DNA from 2 places in the Paenibacillus pseudetheri genome. Region 1 is predicted to be linked to the other one. Evidence: predicted binding sites of a transcription regulator. Region 1 holds the regulator's gene; the other holds the start of a gene.
What was found. Region 1 encodes LexA, which represses DNA repair genes until DNA is damaged. Its sites were predicted from a motif close to CGAACATATGTTCG; they were not measured.
Positions count from the first base shown of each region.

Region 2: a site for LexA is predicted at 2,357-2,370, ahead of L1028_RS07015 (YolD-like family protein). Genes of this name have one in related genera too.

Region 1 is NZ_CAKMAB010000042.1:1,527-5,958, forward strand. It holds gene L1028_RS25665 (hypothetical protein) at 76-654, opposite strand; gene L1028_RS25670 (hypothetical protein) at 890-1,270, opposite strand; gene L1028_RS25675 (L,D-transpeptidase) at 1,419-1,757, opposite strand; gene lexA (transcriptional repressor LexA) at 2,028-2,654, opposite strand; gene L1028_RS25685 (LysM peptidoglycan-binding domain-containing protein) at 2,950-3,363, shown strand; gene L1028_RS25690 (DUF896 domain-containing protein) at 3,473-3,682, shown strand; gene L1028_RS25695 (hypothetical protein) at 3,732-4,265, shown strand; gene L1028_RS25700 (HAD family hydrolase) at 4,299-4,432, shown strand, end outside.
Region 2 is NZ_CAKMAB010000005.1:269,425-273,856, forward strand. It holds gene L1028_RS06990 (TipAS antibiotic-recognition domain-containing protein) at 1-94, opposite strand, end outside; tRNA gene L1028_RS06995 (tRNA-Leu) at 175-260, opposite strand; gene L1028_RS07000 (YppG family protein) at 421-861, opposite strand; gene L1028_RS07005 (M15 family metallopeptidase) at 938-1,624, opposite strand; gene L1028_RS07010 (hypothetical protein) at 1,818-1,982, shown strand; gene L1028_RS07015 (YolD-like family protein) at 1,979-2,314, opposite strand; gene L1028_RS07020 (hypothetical protein) at 2,519-3,079, opposite strand; gene L1028_RS07025 (PH domain-containing protein) at 3,197-3,685, shown strand; gene L1028_RS07030 (glycosyl hydrolase) at 3,764-4,432, opposite strand, start outside.

The sequences.
Region 1 (4,432 bases):
TGTCCTTCCTTAAGGTTTTCAAAATTTCTAATTGGGAAAGGTAAAGTGAAGTAATAATAGTCGGAAAGGGGGCATTTATTCGGATACGATCGACCTGAAGAATGCATGCAATTGTTGGACTTGGGAGTAAGCTTCTTTGAACTGTTTGTCGGATTGTTGAATGGGCAATAAGCCTGGCAAGAAGGAAATGCTATACACAGGTATTTCATTACTGTTCATGTATATTTTAAGCGTAAGTTCCTCGATAACATCAGCCTCTTCGTCAGCACTATTAAGCACATGAATATCCGCACTTGAAGCAGTTGTTTTGCTGTTTTGTTGTCTTTTAGATACTTTTGAAAGGGTTAGTGCGTTAACAACAATCTCTGATCCCATTACATTGTCGAACGAATATAGCTTTGCTATTGCCTTTTTGCTTGTCTTCGGATTGCTGGTACCTATTGCTATTTTTTTATAAGGTTCGTTAAGGGCGATCAAGTGAGATTGATTGGGCGGAATGAATGTTTTGGTGAATATAATATTAAAAGATGAGGTTGCGTTTAAAAGCTTAGAAAGTTCAGAAGAAGTAGATAGTTTTTTTAATTCTAGAATAACGGCACTTAGAATTAAGACTCCTCCTACAATGGCAAACATATACATCAAGAAAATCAGCATGTAATCACACCTCCAATGATCTCAGTAGAACAAGATTTATTGCTTATTGAAAGATATGCCTGAATCCTCTCTACTAGTATCTGTTAAAAGCGGAAATCGTGGGAATTTAGGATATGACTACTGAATAGAAAAAGAGAAAGCACCCAGAGTTCTGCCGATTTTGCAAGCTGAGTGCAGAATTGGGGCAACTGCTGGAGTGCTTTGTCGAGAGCTTTTTAAAATAAATATGTCCTAATCATATGAAATTGAAGGCTGTGATTTGATCGGTATAAACAATTAGCTGTTTGTATTCGATCGGAGATTCATAGTGAGTATAGGGTCTTACAGAAACATCATTAAGGACTACAAAGTTATAGCTGAAATTTTTATCGGGATGTTCCGCACCTAAATAAGATATGTATTCATCTACAATGACATCATCCATTAGAGATTTTAAGTCAAAAACATCCTCTTTATTGGAGGTGGAAGGGGAGATGGTCCCTTGAATACTGCCGAATGAGGTGAGTAGATTTACTTTTTTTCCACTAGCTTGATCGTTATTTAACAATAAGCCAGAGAGTTTAACAAGTGCATCGACTTTAAAATCGACGAGGGTTCTGATTTTTGAGTTGTTCAAAACGAGACACTTCCTTTCAATTTGAAATCCTGTAAACATTATTCGACATATAACCACATAATTCCTATTAGGTCATCAAAAATACATATATACAAACACACCCCCCTCCATTGAACAATGAGTGAGGCGTGTTTATCTATGGATAGATTTAATTCCTGATCGTTACTCGTGTTCCAATCGGAACAATCGCAGCTAGTGCTAACACATCCTCATTGTACATACGAATACAACCGTGGGATACCTCGTGCCCTATGGATGAGGGATCATTGTTTCCATGTATCCCGTAGTGAGGCTTAGATAGACCCATCCAAAAGACCCCAAATGGACCGCCTGGATCGGGTTGTTTGTTAATGATTGTGAATTCACCGAGTGGTGATTGAGTTAACATTTTACCGATTCCGACTGGGAAGCCCCTGATCACAATGTCGTTATCAAGAAGATAAAGCATACGCTGCGTCAGATCAACTATAATCCGGTAAATTGGCATTGTGCAACACTCCTTTCTAATTAAGATATGAGCAGGATGCCTAAACGGTTATTCATTAAAAATGGTCATTTTAGCCTATGGGAACAAATGTTCCTGTATAGATAAATGGAGTTAGATAACAGTAAAAAAGCTGTTCTGCATTTGCAGAACAGCTTTTTAAAAAATAAAAGAAAGTATATATTTTACGATATACACTATCCTTATACTTCTCGTAGAAACGGATACCGTCATTTAAATGACGGTATCCGTTTCGTTTGGTAGGAGTGCAACTTAGTGGATATCTCGAAATAATCCGATAACTCTGCCGAGAATGGTCACGCGATTAAGGCGAAGAGGCTCGTACGCCGGATTCTCCGGCTGAAGACGTATATGATCACGTTCTTTATAAAAAGTCTTAACGGTTGCTTCATCTTCTTCGGTCATAGCTACAACGATATCTCCGTTATCAGCCGTTTGTTGTTGACGAACAATAACATAGTCGCCATTCATAATCCCAGCTTCGACCATACTGTCACCTTGAACCGATAACATAAATACTTTGTTATCTCCAACATAGTGAGTTGGAAGCGGGAAGTAGTCTTCAATATTCTCAGTAGCAGTGATAGGAACCCCGGCGGTAACCTTACCTACGACAGGAATGCGAGCGACGGTTTGCGCAAAATGATGGACATTCTCGGAATCCTCTTGGCCAAGTAATTCTATCGCACGAGGCTTCGTTGGATCTCGACGGATAAGTCCCTTCTTCTCTAGCCGATCCAAATGACCGTGAACTGTGGAGCTGGAAGCAAGACCAACAGCTTCTCCAATCTCCCGGACGGAAGGAGGATAACCCTTGCTGCGGACTTCGCTACGTATAAATTCCAGGATCGCCAGCTGGCGACTTGAAATCTTTGACATTGGAATCAACCCCATATAGTAATGTTTGGGAAAATTATAACATAGAACTACCGTTCGCACAAACATAAGTTCTAACTATTATAAATATTAATTCGAAATAGTTAATAAATGGTAGTCTTGTATTGATTGCGTTTCCTTCATCTAAATGAAAAGAGTGATTCTTTATATGAAGTATATGGTAAATATTAACCTCTGAAAAAAAGAGAACAATTGTTCTAAAATAGTATTGAACAAAACACATGTTCGTGTTATTATAATTTCAAAAGTAAGAACAAGTGTTTGGAGGATGATATTCATGTTAAAATACAGTACATACCGTAGCATCTACGATAAAGCCCCAGTGGTTGAATCTTTAGGACATAATCCTATTACCCGTTGTTCAGCTCAGATTAAAGAGATTACAGAGCTTTTGCTTGAAGGCTTGATGCGTTTGTTCCGTAGAGATTATGTTATTAAACTGACATTGATCATTGTGCTCGTACTATCAGGACTTACAGTAGTAGGTAATGTATTTGCAGGATCTACTACTTTAATGAAGGATGAGAAGCGCGTAGTGGTTGAACGTGGAGATACACTTTGGAGTATTGCTCTTGAGAATAAACCTTCTGATATGAAGACGGCTGTATATATAGAAGGAATTAAAAAATCCAATGGCATTAAAGGTAGTCAGATTGATGCTGGAGATATTCTCACTTTACCTATTTATTAATATGCTAAGAACATAATAAGAGGACATGAAGAGCTTGCAGGGAGTAAACCTTGACAAGCTCTTTTTCTCATGGCAGAGTTAGAATTAATTTATAAGGGGAGGGAAAGTTTTGAATATTGATGAGTTGGTCGCGCGTATTAACGAATTGGCACGCAAACAGAAGAGCGTAGGCCTTAATCAAGAGGAAACGGCGGAACGCGCCAAGCTTCGTGAAATTTATTTGGGGAATATTCGCAATAACTTCCGAGCACAATTGAATACGATTGAATTGGTCGATAATGATGAGCATGAACAAGGTAACAAGGGGCGTAAGCATTAACACCCTGTTCCTTTTCATAGATATTACTGGATGACTAGGGGGAACGCATATGGCCCGTTCTTGGGAAAGAATGGTTCAACGCAACACGCAGCAAATTAATAAGCAAAGAAAGAAACAGGGGAAGGAAACGATTTACGCATCTAAATCTAAATCTAAATCTCCTGGTAAGAACAGCGAAACCTTTAAAGGCCGTAACATTGCATTTCCAGTAGTGTTATTAGTGCTTGGTACTATGTTTTGGATGATTGGTTCAGTGGACCAAGCCAAAGGTAATGGTATGCTTATGAACTGGTTAGGAGTCGTCTTGTACTACTTACTAGCGGCACTTCTGTTCTTCCGACGTCCGTACTTGAAGGTAGAGAATGCTAGACTATCTACTATAAAATTCAATCGCGAACGTTATCTGCCAGCTTCTGATATTGAGAAAATTATCCTTTCGCGTGGAGCTGTTGTAATTAAGCATAAAGGCAAACGCACGAAATGGATTTTTACCAGACTTATGAATCGTTATGATACCAATGCGATGGGGACTCGACTGGAAGCATTCGCAAAAGCTCACCAAATTGAAGTAGTTCACGAATAGAAATTAACCAGCCATGGGAGAGGGAGACCTGTAATGCCAATTTCCGCCGTACTATTTGACCTTGATGATACACTGCTCTGGGATGATCGGAGCGTTAATGAAGCATTTCGTTCTGCATGTGAAGCCGCTGGGGATACGATTGATCCACAAGAACTGGAACTTGCGGT
Region 2 (4,432 bases), on a different contig from region 1:
GGCAGCTTTTCCATTTGCTTATTAAATTTTGAACCTCAGGAGAAGCAGGAGACTTATCTTTATGTTTCGCCAATTCACGAAATACATTCTCCATGTTACCAAGAACTGATTCTCTTGTTTCTATAAGTATCATAATAGAAAAAAACCTTGATTTCTCAAGGTTTTTTCGTTGGATGCCGAGGACGGGGGTCGAACCCGTACGGTACTCACGTACCGCAGGATTTTAAGTCCTGTGCGTCTGCCTGTTCCGCCACCCCGGCATATTATATGTTGTAGCTTCATACGATGTTTACGTATAACGCGACAAGAAATATAATATCATGAATATTGATAACGCGCAATCCCTTTTTGAAAAATAATTTATCCCATTAAAAATAACCCGTTCCAGCACGTGCCGACACGGGTTATTAGGCATGTCGATTATCTGCGTTCGTTACTTCTGCTTCTCATTCCGACGAGGCCCAAGAGTCCAAACAATCCGAGCCAGCCCCAGTTAGTTCCTTTGCGGGTAGTCCCAGTATTTGTAGTTGTGCTTGTTGCCCGATATCTACCGTCCGTTGTAGTGTTGGATAGTGGAGTTACCGTATTTCTGTTGTAATTATCCCGGGTGTAATTATCCCCTGTGCGGATCTTATCTCTCATAATGCTCTCATGCTGATTCATCGTTCCCGTGGTGCCGTTCATTAGATTGCCTTCCGTATTCATCATCCGAGTGTTATTAACGGTACCATCCATACCAGTATTAGCGTTGGGGATACCGCCTAAAGCTGCTGATCCGATGGTATTAGATGCATAGCTAGCTCCCATTAGACTCATTGACAGTACAGTACTGCATGCAAGGCTTGTTATCAGCTTGTTCACAGTGTTATGCCTCCCTTTATGGTTAGTTATCACTGATAACTTCCCCTTGAGTGGCACTGTCTATACATAAATTTCTCTACTCTTTTACAACATTCACTGTCTTACTCGCTGCATCATACGTAACCTTTGCTCCAAGCGCCTCAGCCAGAGCACGCACAGGTACATATGTTATGCCGGTATCAAGAACACCATCCGTAAGTTTAGTGCCGTTTAAGGTTATCGTTACTTTGACGTCTTTGTTCACCTGGTCATCCTCCCCAGTAATCCTTTTTAAAGCTTCATTGACCTGATCCGTCGTAGGACGTTTACCTGCCCGAAGTTGAGTCGTGGTTAAGCCGAAGGCCATTTGCAGATGTGAATAATCTTTAAAAGACGTCCAGTCTCCTCCCCATTCAAGCCCCAACTGTTTGGCCACCTGTACAACCTCTTGCCAGTCCGCTATTTTATCTTTATCACCATCACGATTTATATCCCAGGAAAGACTTTTTCCATCCGGCAGCAAAAGCGCAAAATCAAACGCAAGGCCATAATTGTGATAGCTGGTTCCACCCTTGGCGTTGGTAACTATAGGTCCAGGCTTACTTCTCCCCTGCGCATACAAGGCATTTTGTTCAGCAATCGACCTTAACCCCTGAGTAATAACGATAGGAACTCCTCTGGCATAGCTTTGCTGAATTAAAGCCTTCGCCCCTACTGCCAAAACAGGATGAAGCCCAACAAGCCTCGCCGCCGATTTATCCCTCACTTGATCTAAAGTCAGCATAGAATCACCCCTTGGTATAATCAATGATCCCGCTTCCCCATTTGCTTGTACTAATACCCTGTCTTGCCTCTGCATATAAAAAAAGACCCCGGTATCCCCGAGATCTAACTTGAAAAGCACCTATTCATAGCTTCTTCACCTTGGATTAATTCCACAAAAAAGGGCAAAATATAAGCGAAAGGTGGGAACACATATGGACATTCATAGCGATAGCTATAAAGTTGCTGCCCTTAGTGAGCAGGAAGAAGCACTCGAAATTATTCGAAATGCCGAAGCTTCTATTGCACATCTGACCGGCAACCCAACGGTGACCCTAATTGCTTATGAAAAAAGTGAAGTCAGCGGTTCTCAGCATTAGACGATGTAAACCTCCACGAGGTCATCCACATTGATCCACTTCCATTCCTCCGCCCACTGTAGCTTAAACTCACGCGAGTGGGTGTGAATGGAAGTCACAAAACCACGTATTGTCGTATTCTCAAAAGGATCAAACATCACAACAGTGACGCGCACATGACTCCGTAATGATAAGGCCAGTGTACATTCGATCTCCTCCAGCTTCTGCTCATCCAGGATAGGCTTTATGCGGCGCAGCGTCTCCCGTTCATCCCTAATAATTCTTACCTTGTGCTCCGGCAGCATCATGCGACTGCTTTCCCACAGTCCGTTTTTCTCCAGCTTTTTGCCCACGGTAACCCCTCCCTGATTTCTCTATACTTATTCCGCTACACACGAACGTATGTTTGTATTATATCCACACCTTCGCTGAATAATCAATAATAAGGAAAAAGATACCACTTTTAAACCTTCCTCTTTCTTAAAGTTGTATAATAGTGTATATCCATATATCAAAAAGACGCTGACAGTTGAACTGTTCAGCGTCTAACTTCCGATCTATTCTTGAACTTTCTCTGATTCAGCGGTGGACTGACCATCAGAATCGATGAGTCCTGTGGCTTCTCTTGCTTCATTAAGCTTGGAAATGCCGTATAGCATCGCGACGTCAGCGTTCTGATTCAATTCCTCGAACTTCTCAGCAGTGACCTCCGCGGAATCAGCACCTTGAGAGGCCTGTTCTTTTAGAGAATAAGCACTTTGAAAAGCAATTTTGGACTCATCAAGCAGCTTACGAATGTCTTCGGGCAAGCTAGAGGAGATTTTCACTTTCTCAGCCTGATTGGATAGGTCTGTTGCGGTCTTCTGGAATTCGTTAATCTTCTTCTCTAGCTGCCTGTCCGAAAGTTCTCCTGCTGAATAAGCAGCAATAGCTTCGTTGAACTCCGCTAAAGATGATTTTCCTAATTCATCAAGTTTAGACATTTCATTGTAGAAGTTTTGCACGGTTTCCTGCACTTCTTCTTCCGAGGCAGGTGCCGATGAAGTTGAATGATTATTGCTGCAGGCGCTAAGGATGACAGTCAGCATTAGCGTTGCTATTAGTAACACTTTTTTCATTATTTATCCCTCCACTTAACAGAATAATGTCGGTTTGTGTAAAGCGCAAATGAAATTTATGTAAAACGACTATTATGTTATAATTATTTCAATTGTAATCAGGGAAGGAGAGTATTTATGCCTTATTGCACAACCTGCGGATCAGAATATAAGCAGGGCGCTAAATTTTGTGGAGAATGCGGATCTAGCATTGACGGCACCGCTCCAGTGACCGGACGCCGTCCATCGGCAAATCAAAATGCTACTCAAGAAGTCGTTCTCTGGAAAGGCAAACCAGCCAGTATCTCTGATCGCCTCAAAGGAATCGTACGCCTAAACACGACTACGTACACCATTACAAACCAGCGCATTATGGTAAAGACCGGACTTATCGGTAAAAATGTCGAAGAGATCGAATTACTGCGTGTACGCGATTTATCCGTAGCACAATCTATCATGGACCGGATGCTTGGCATCGGTACATTAACTGTATTTTCTGATGATGCCTCAGCGCCTCAGCTTCTTTTTCGAAAAATCCATGATGCCCAAACCGTCAAAGATGTTCTGCGCAAAGCCGTTCGTGACGAGAAGATCGCCAATAACATTAGCTACCGTGAACAAATCTAAGAACCTTTCACATTAAAAAAGCCCCGAAATTCGGGGCTTTTTTTTGCTTACGCTTCGACGCTCGAGGCAGATATTCTCTTATGGAAGATAAAACGCTCCTGCTGGAATAATCCCTTTGGGTTGACTAGGACTTTCCCACTGCAATACAACCCGCGCGTCACCCTCATTCTCATAGTACTCCACTTTAATTTCATGCAGCTTGCCAGCTATCAGATTCACACTGCCTTTTCGCTCCTGTCCACTCTGATTCACCCAGCTATCAATGATCAGCCCTCCGTCAATCCACACCCGTACCCCGTCATCAGAGGAGGAGTAAATGGTATAGGTCTCACTATAGGCTGCAGTCAGTTTTCCACTCCACCGTACAGAGAAAGCGTCGACACGAATGGCTGGATCGGGTGAACCCTGTTTCCACGAAAATTGGATGTTAGCATCGGTTCGCGTCAGCGCAGGTGCGCCGCTAAGAGTCATGTTATTGTAATATTGCCCCCAGAGTCCACTCTGCAGCACACTATCTCCCTTAGTGGCTACAATTGCCGCCTCAGCAGCATACTCTTCCCGTGTGAATACAAAGCTGTCGTTCATAAAGGCTCTAATTACCGCATCGCTATTCTTCTCATAAAGAAGCTTGCCCCAGGTCATCTGATAAGACCATTTGGGCTGTGATTTAGATAGTAGTGCAGGGGACGGTAGCTCTCCATTTTCTCCAATCGCAATCACTTTTCCACGACCCAGATCCCATAGACT